DNA from 4 places in the Fundidesulfovibrio terrae genome. Region 4 is predicted to be linked to each of the others. Evidence: predicted binding sites of a transcription regulator. Region 4 holds the regulator's gene; each other region holds the start of a gene.
The links. The regulator sigma-54, encoded in region 4, starts transcription at its own class of promoters, with help from an activator protein. The targets are predictions, from matches to a motif close to CTGGCACGGNNNNTGCTT.
Positions count from the first base shown of each region.

Region 1: ML540_RS10590 (PEP-CTERM sorting domain-containing protein) is a predicted target of sigma-54. The motif match lies at 1,323-1,340, and genes of this name have one in related genera.
Region 2: ML540_RS09480 (anion permease) is a predicted target of sigma-54. The motif match lies at 836-853, and genes of this name have one in related genera.
Region 3: sqr (type III sulfide quinone reductase, selenoprotein subtype) is a predicted target of sigma-54. The motif match lies at 973-990, and genes of this name have one in related genera.

Region 1 is NZ_JAKZFS010000002.1:766,977-769,178, reverse strand. It holds gene purD (phosphoribosylamine--glycine ligase) at 1-556, shown strand, start outside; gene purE (5-(carboxyamino)imidazole ribonucleotide mutase) at 553-1,047, shown strand; gene ML540_RS10590 (PEP-CTERM sorting domain-containing protein) at 1,435-2,202, shown strand, end outside.
Region 2 is NZ_JAKZFS010000002.1:520,161-522,362, reverse strand. It holds gene ML540_RS09485 (sigma 54-interacting transcriptional regulator) at 1-714, opposite strand, end outside; gene ML540_RS09480 (anion permease) at 937-2,202, shown strand, end outside.
Region 3 is NZ_JAKZFS010000003.1:293,286-295,487, reverse strand. It holds gene ML540_RS12145 (NADH-quinone oxidoreductase subunit B/C/D) at 1-223, opposite strand, end outside; gene ML540_RS12140 (NADH-quinone oxidoreductase subunit A) at 199-612, opposite strand; gene sqr (type III sulfide quinone reductase, selenoprotein subtype) at 1,086-2,202, shown strand, end outside.
Region 4 is NZ_JAKZFS010000005.1:21,117-23,318, reverse strand. It holds gene hpf (ribosome hibernation-promoting factor, HPF/YfiA family) at 1-138, opposite strand, end outside; gene rpoN (RNA polymerase factor sigma-54) at 181-1,620, opposite strand; gene ML540_RS14830 (KdsC family phosphatase) at 1,872-2,202, opposite strand, start outside.

The DNA of each region.
Region 1 (2,202 bases), on a different contig from region 4:
GGACCGCATGGCCAAGCTGGTCATCGCCCCCATCGCGCGAACCCTGGCCGCCAAGGGACACCCCTTCAAGGGCGTGCTTTACGCCGGGCTCATGATGACCAAGGACGGCCCCTTCGTGCTGGAATACAACGTCCGCTTCGGCGACCCCGAGTGTCAGCCGCTGCTCATGCGCCTGGATTCGGACATCGCCCGGATCATGTTGGCCGCCGCCTCGGGCGAGCTCTCGCCTGAGATGGTCGCCTGGAGCCCCAAAACCGCGCTGTGCGTGGTCATGGCCGCCGGTGGCTATCCCGGAACCTACCCCAAGGGCATGACCATCTCCGGCATCGAGGAGGCCGACAAGGCGGACGGAGTCAAGGTCTTCGTGGCCGGAGCCAAGCTTGAAGGCGGCACGCTTTCGACCACTGGAGGCCGCGTGCTCGGCGTCACCGCCCTGGGGGACGACCTGGCCCAGGCCCAGGCCAACGCTTACAAAGCCGTTTCAGCCGTGAGTTTCGACAAGGCGTACTTCAGGCGGGACATCGGCGCCAAGGGAATCACGAGGACCCGGCAATGACCAAGGTCGCTATTTTTATCGGATCCATCTCCGACAAGGACATCATGCAGCCCTGCTCCGACGTGCTCTCGGACCTGGGCATCGAGCACCTTTACACCGTCACCAGCGCCCACCGCACCCCGGATCGCACCGAGAAGCTCATCCGCGACCTGGAAGCCGACGGCTGCCAGGTGTTCATCTGCGCCGCGGGCATGGCCGCCCACCTGGCCGGGGCCGTGGCCGCGCGCACCACGAAGCCGGTGCTGGGCGTGCCCGTGAACGCCTCGCCCCTGGGCGGCATGGACGCCCTGCTGGCCACGGTGCAGATGCCCCCAGGGTTCCCGGTGGGCACCCTGGCCATCGACAAGGCCGGAGCCCGCAACGCCGCCTGGCTGGCCGCGCAGATTCTGGCCCTGAACGACAAGGCGCTGGAAGGCAAGATCAAGGCGGCACGGGAAGGCTTCGCGGCGGGAGTGGAAAAGGCCGCCCGGGAACTAGAAGGAAAGAACTAAGAGCAAGCGGGGCGTAAACCCCGATCCGGATCACTGTTTTCGGCCATGCCTGCCTGTTCGGGGCGGATGCGAGCCTTTCCAGGGCCAGAGCGGCGGATGCCGCCCTGGCCCTGTTTTTTGATCGGCAGCTCCCATGGAACTCCGGCCCTCCGGCATGCGGCATCCCTCCCTCGATTGTCGGAAATTTTGACAACCTACCCGAAGATTGTTTTACAGTCCGAACCATTCGCCGCCAGTTGCGCGGAATTTAAATCCCGATTCCGGCAAGATACTTGGTGGCATGGAACTTGATCGACAGTGCATACGAACTGGCTCGTGAAGCAAGCAGCATGCTCAAAAAAAGGGGAAAGTCGTGACGTAATAATCGCAACACTTGTGAGGGGAGTTATGAAAAGAATTCTCTCTACCATCATCCTGGCTGGCGTGTTTGCCATCGGCTGGTGCAGCGTCGCCTTGGCCGGCGCGTTCATCTTCAGCCCTGACGGCAGCATCGCTCTCGGCGTCAACGACCAAGGCCACCTCAACACTTCGTCAGGGGTAGCAGGCCTCCCCAGCAATGCTTCCGCGCTGGGCATAGCCTACAAGTTCCCGGACGGAAGCTACCGTGACGCGACCGCTCCGGGCTGCCTGTGCGAAGGATGGGGCGTTTCGGCCAACAACGCCGCCAGCGGCTACGCCAACGTCTCCACCGACGGCGTCCAGAACCTCACCGTGCAGTCGTTCACGTCTTCCGCGACCAACATCACCTCCGTGGTGACGCTGACCAGCCTGCCGGATCTCAAGGTGACCCAGGCGTATTCTCCCACGGCCGCCGTGCCAAACTCCCTGTTCGTGGACCATGTGACCATCCAGAACACCGGCGCGTCCGCCCTGACCGACGTCAAGTACGTGCGCGTCATGGACTGGGACATTCCGCCCACGGAATTCAGCGAATTCGTAACTATCAAGGGCACGGCGACCACCACCCTGCTCGAGCTCTCCCATGACAATGGCTTCGCCACGGCCAACCCGCTCGGGGCTACCGCCGCGCTGACCTCCGGCACCACCAATACCGACTTCACCGATGTGGGGCCGTCCGACCACGGCGCCTACTTCCGGTTCAACTTCGGCACCCTGGCCGCCGGCGACAGCTACAGCTTCGACATATTCTACGGC
Region 2 (2,202 bases), on a different contig from region 4:
CGGACGCCCCAGCGCGTCGGCCTCGGTCATGCGCAGGAGCCTGCCCGCCACGGGGTTGAACACCGTGACCTGGCCGCGCCGGTCCACGGCCACGATGCCGTTGTCCGTGGAGGTGAGCACGGCCCGCATGAGCGAACTCTTGGCCTTCTCCACGCCCCTGCCGTGGGCGATGCGCTTGGCCTCGCGCACGGCGGCCAGGATGGACTGGGGGCTGCTCTCCACGGGCTGGCAGGGCACGCCGAGCCGTCTGGCGATAAGGGCCATGATGTAGCCGCCCACCACGATCCCGGCCCCGTCGGCCCGGGCCTCGAGCACGGCCCGGGCGATGTCCTCCTCCCGGTCCCACTGGTAGACGCCCACGTCCGCGCCGAGCATGTCCCCGATCTCGCGCGCCCCGTCGGACATGGGAGGGAAGGCCACCACGGCCACGCGCTCCGCCTTGGCCTGGGCCTTGTGGATGGCCGAAAGGAGGTCCAGGCTGGATGTGGACATGTCCACCACGGAGAGGTCCGGCAAGGCGGCCTGGACGCACCGGGCCGTGGCCCCGCGCGAAATGACGACCTCCACCCCCGCCGCTGCGAAGTTGCGCGCCACGTCCACGGCCCCGCCCATGAGGCCCACAGCCAGCCGGACATCATCGTGAGCGCCTTTGAGCACATCGCGGGCACACTCGAACATGGTTTCGTTCAAGGCCATGAAGGCAATGGAGGTCATCAGGAACTCCTTGTATGCGACACAATGAAACATGATGAAACCATTTGAGACATGGTGAAACATATTCGTTTCACACGAACAACACAACTTGTTAACATATCGATATAATTAAGTGTTATTTTTGGAACGTTTTCTGCTTTTCAAAATTGAAAGCAACGGAGGCCGATCAATTTTCGTCCGGTTCAAAGGAATCGGGCAGCCAAACGCAAAGGAGCAAGCCGCATGAAACTCGACTGGAAGGCCATACTCCCACTGGCCATCGGGGCAATCCTCTGGTTCATTCCCACGCCCCAGGGACTGCAGCCCTACGCCTGGCACTATTTCGCCCTGTTCGTCGCCGTGATCGCGGCCTTGGTCATCGAGCCCATCCCGGCCGCCGCCGCGGGCTTGATCGGCGTCACCCTGGCTGCGGCCCTCAACCTGGTGCCCGCCCAGGCCGACAAGGCCCCCCTTCCGGCCGACGCCGTGCGCTGGGCCCTGTCCGGATTCTCCAACAGCACGGTGTGGCTCATCTTCGTGGCCTTCATGTTCGCCATGGGCTACGAAAAGACGGGCCTGGGCAAGCGCATCGCCTTGTTCCTCATCAAGACGCTGGGCAAGAGCACCCTGGGCCTGGGCTACGCCGTGGCCCTGGCCGACCTGGCCCTGGCCCCCTTCACCCCGTCCAACACCGCCCGGAGCGGCGGCGTGATCTTCCCCATCATCAAGAACATCCCGCCTCTCTACGGCTCCACGCCCGAGAGCGGCGCGCGCAAGATCGGCGGCTACCTCATGTGGACCGCCCTGGCCACCACCTGCGTCACCAGCACCATGTTCCTGACGGCCCTGGCCCCCAACCTGCTGGCCCTGTCGCTCTTGGAAAAGACCACCAAGCTCACCATCGGCTGGACCGAATGGTTCGTCTCCCTGGCGCCGGCCTGCATCCTGCTGTTTCTGGCCCTGCCCTACCTGATCTACATAATCTATCCGCCCGAAATCAAACGCAGCGAGGACGCTCCCAAGTGGGCCGGCGCGGAACTGGCCAAGATGGGCTCCATCACCGCCAGGGAGCTCACCATGGCCGGGCTCGCCGTGTTCGCCCTGGTGCTGTGGATTTTCGGAGGCAAGCTCTTCGACGCCACCGTCGTGGCCCTCATGGCCCTGTCGCTCATGATCCTCACCAAGGTGGTCAGCTGGGAGGACATCATCAGCCATAAGACCGCCTGGAACGTGCTCTGCTGGTTCGGCACCCTGGTGGCCCTGGCCGACGGGCTGAGCAAGGTGGGCTTCCTCAAGTGGTTCGCCGCCCTGGCCGCCGGAGCCATGTCCGGCTTCTCGGTGAACGCCCTCATGGTGGCGCTCATCCTTCTGTTCTTCTTCATCCACTACATGTTCGCGAGCCTCACCGCCCACACCACGGCGCTCCTGCCGGTGATCCTGGCCACGGCCATGGGCATCCCCGGAATCCCGCTCAAGACCTTCTCCATCCTCATCTGCGCGACCTTGGGC
Region 3 (2,202 bases), on a different contig from region 4:
CGATGAGCACGTCGGACTGCCTGGGCGATCCCCGGAACACCTCGGAGCCGAAGCGGGCGATGTCGTAGCGGGAGGTGAAGGCCGTGGCCTCCTCCACGAAGCAGCAGGAAAGCCCGAAGAAGAACGGCCAGAGGCTGTTGGCCCGGCACCAGTCCACGGCGAGGTCCACCGCGTTTTGCGGCGCCGAGCCGGGCGCGGTCATCGTCTGCTGGCCATGCCCCATTGGAGCCCTCCCTTGAGCCAGAGATACCAGAGGCTTAAAAGCAGCACGCCGATGAATACGGCGATCCCCATGAAGCTCGCGGCGGTTATGGCGTCGAAGGAAACGGCCCAGGTGTAGATGAAGGCGGTTTCCACATCGAAGATCAGAAAGACCATGGCCACCAGCGAGAACGGGGCCGGATAGCGGAAGGCGGGCTCGTCGGTGGGGATGATCCCGCACTCGTAGGGCCGGTCCTTCTCGGGGCTCCTCCTGGGCGGATTCACCAGCCGGGTCAGCACCAGCAGGGTGGCGATGAGCCCCCCCACCAGCACGGCGAACACGAAGAGGCTTAAGCCCCCCGGCTCCCATGGGGAGAGGGCGGCGGCGATGGATGTGTCCATGGGCGTCATGCGGCGTGTCCTCGTCTGGTGATCGCCCCGCGCCGGGGCTGAAGGTCCGAACGGAGTACGAACATGCCATTCCCATAGTCCATTTCGGACGCCGGAGTAAAGAAAAACTAAAATTCCGAGCCGGTTCCGGCTGTTTATTCCTCCTTAGCGGCTCGCGCGCGCCTGGCCGCAGCGAAACGTACCGCAACAAATGCTGACGTGACAACGAATGTTGCCGTTTCAGGCGGTCCGCGCCTTTTCTTGGTTTTGCGGGTGTCCCCATGGTCGTTGTCAACCGATGTTGCTGTCCGGCGGGTATTCCTGGGGTGGTCTTTAGGATTTATATTACTGATATAATTATACTATTTTTGATCGCGCCCCCTGGCCCGAGCCTTGCTTTAGGGCCTTCGTACGCGGAAATTGGGGACTCCCCAGGGACGCTTGGGGGTTATCGGAAAACCTAGGTTTCAAACCACCAGAGGAGCCGTTAGGACATGAAAAAGCTTGTTATTCTTGGTGCCGGCGCCGGCGGTTGCATAATCGCCAACAAGATGCGCCAGAAGCTGGACGAGAAAGAGTGGAGCATCACCGTCATCGACCGCAACACGGTCAACCACTACCAGCCCGGCTGGCTCTTCGTGCCTTTCGGTATCTATGACATCAAGGACTGCATCCGTCCTCTGTCCGGCTTCATCCCGGCCGGCGTGAACTTCGTCAACGAAGAGATCAGCAACGTCGATCCCGTTGGAAAGGTCGTCACCACCACCAACGGCAAGTACGAGTACGACTGGATCGTCGTGTCCACCGGCTGCCGCATCATGCCCGACGAGATCGAAGGCATGATGGACGGCTGGAAGAAGAACATCCACGATTTCTACACCCCCAACGGCGCGGTGGACCTGGCCCACAAGCTGGCCCGGTTCGAAAAGGGCAAGCTGGTCCTGAACATCGCCGAGATGCCCATCAAGTGCCCCGTCGCGCCCCTGGAGTTCCTGTTCCTGGCCGACTGGTTCTTCATGACCGAAGGCACCCGCCACAACATCGAGATCGAGCTGGTCACCCCGCTCACCGGCGCCTTCACCAAGCCGGTTGCCGCCGCCGCCCTGGGCAAGATCTGCGAAGAGAAGAACATCAAGATCACCCCCAACTTCGAGATCGCGGCCGTCGACGCCGAGCGCGGCGTGATGGAATCCATGAAGGGCGACGAGGTCGAGTACGACCTGCTGGTGGCCATCCCGCCCAACTTCGGTTCCCAGGTGATCATCGACTCCGACATCGGCGATCCCATGGGCTACATGAAGACCCACCACAACACCCTGAAGTCGGTGGATTACGAGAACATGTACATCCTGGGCGACGCCACCAACGTGCCCACTTCCAAGGCCGGTTCCGTGACCCACTTCGAGGCCGACGTGCTGGTGGAAAACCTGCACCGCGACATCGAGGGCCTGGAGCCCCGCCCCGAGTTCGACGGCCACTCCAACTGCTTCATCGTCACCGGCTACGAGAAGGCCGCCCTCATCGACTTCAACTACAAGGTCGAGCCTCTGCCGGGCAAATATCCGTTCCCCGGAATCGGACCCTTCGCCTTGCTGGAAGAGTCCTACATGA
Region 4 (2,202 bases):
TTCGACCAGCAGCGTGACCACCACTTCGGCGTTGTCGGCATTGGGCATGTATTTGGCCAGTTTGTCGAAACGCTTGGCGGCGTATTCGCGCAGACCGGGGGACGGCTCAAAATTCTTGAAATAGAAAGCAATGTTCATATCTACCTCCGAGGTGTGGCCGCGAAAAGACGCGCGGCGTGATTACAAGACTTCCTTGCGCTTGGACGAGGAGTCGATGCCCATGGCCATGCGGTACTTGGCCACGGTACGGCGGGCGATGTTGACCTGCAGCTTCTGCTTGAGGGTGTCCGCGATCTGCTCGTCGCTCACGGGCTTCTTGGGATCCTCGCCGGAGATGAGCTGCTTGATGAGCGCCTTCACCGACTCCGAACCCACGGAAGTGCCGTCGTCCAACTCCAGGGCGGAGTTGAAGAAAAACTTGAGTTCGTAGATGCCGTGCGGGGTGGCCACGTATTTGCTCGTGGTGATGCGGCTCACAGTGGATTCGTGCATGCCGATGTCGTCGGCCACGTCCTTGAGGATGAGGGGCTTTAATTTCGTAACCCCGTCCTCGAAGAAGTCCCGCTGAAATTTCACTATCGATTCCAGGACCTTGAACAACGTCCGCTGGCGCTGGTACAGGCTCTTCATGAGCCACTGGGCCGAGCGCATCTTGTCCTGGAGGTAGTCCTTGTCCTTGCTCCCGCTGGAACGGCTCATGTCCTCCATGTAATAGGGGGAAAGCTGGAGCTTGGGCAGGCCGTCCTCGTTGAGCACGATGATGAAGTCCTCGCCGTACTTGTACACGTAGGCGTCGGGACTCACGTAGACCGGATCGGAGGAGCTGAAGTGTGAGCCTGGCAGAGGGTCGAGGGTCTGGATGATGTCCAGGTATTCCTTGATGTCCTCGAGGGTGATGCGGAACTTCTTGGCCAGGGGCTTGTAGCGCTTCTTTTCCAGGTCCTCCAGGTGCTCGCGCACGATCTCCAGGAGCACCGGGTCGGTGTAGCCGTAAACTTCCAACTGGGTGAGCAGGCACTCCTGCGGGGTGCGCGCGGCGATCCCCACCGGGTCGAAGCGCTGCAGGGCGTGCAGGACCACCTCCACCTCTTCGGGGGTGGCGCCGGTGGTGGCGGCGATCTCTTCCACGGTGGACTGTAGGTAGCCCACGGAGTCCAGGTTGCCCACGATGTCGTCGGCGATGACTCGCTGGCGTTCGGTGAAGGGGGAGAGGTTGATCTGCCAGGAGAGATGGCCCTCGAGCGAGGTCTTGGAGGCCAGCCTGGCCTCGAAGGACATGCCCTCCTCCGGGGCCTCGTACTCGCGCACCGTGGCCTGGCGGGAGGTGGAAGCGAAGTCGCCGATGTAGTCGTCCCATTCGGCGGTCTTCATGAGCTCGCGCTGCATGGCCCCCTCTTCCTGGGTGGCGTCAGGCGCGTGGGAATCCTCGGCGATGGTGGGCTCGGGGCGCTCGTCGTCGACCTGGACCTCTTCCAGCAGGGGATTCTCGAGCATCTCCTGCTGCACGGTCTCAACCAGCTCCAGCCGGGAGAGCTGCAACAGCTTGATGGCCTGCTGCAGCTGGGGTGTCATCACCAGCTGCTGCGAAAGCTTGAGTTGCTGTCTGAGCTCAAGGGCCATGCGTGCGTCTGTCCTCGTGAAAGTTCTGCGGCAAGCAAGAAAAATGCCGGACCACCGTTCAACCGTGGCGGTTATGCACTAAAAAGGCGGGGGTGGCAAGACTTGACGGGAATTCACAACAGTGGGCGGGAGGCTGTAGCGCGGTGGAGCGTAGCGGATCAGGGGAAAAGCCTCCTTAGGCCTTAGGGGCTCGCCCCTTTGGAATCCAGTATAGTTTCGCTGGCTTGGGCGGCGATATGGCGGGCGAGAGGCTAGACGAGCCAGCGCCGCCACAGGGCGCCCAGCTTGCCCTTGGCCATGAGCAGGAAGCGCACGGCGTCGCGCACGGCCCCGCTGCCCCCAGGACGTTTGGACACCCAGGCCGCCAGGCGCAGGATTTCCGGCTGGGCGTCCACCGGGGCCATGGCAAGGCCCACGCGGCTCATCACCTGGGCGTCCAGCCAGTCGTCGCCCATGTAGGCCACTTCGTTCAAATCAAGATGTTTCGCGGAAAGGAGTTCTTCGAGAACGGGGAGCTTGCGCAGGTGGCCGCCGTGGAATTCGCGGATGCCCAGCTCCCGCAGGCGATGCTGGGCCTGGATG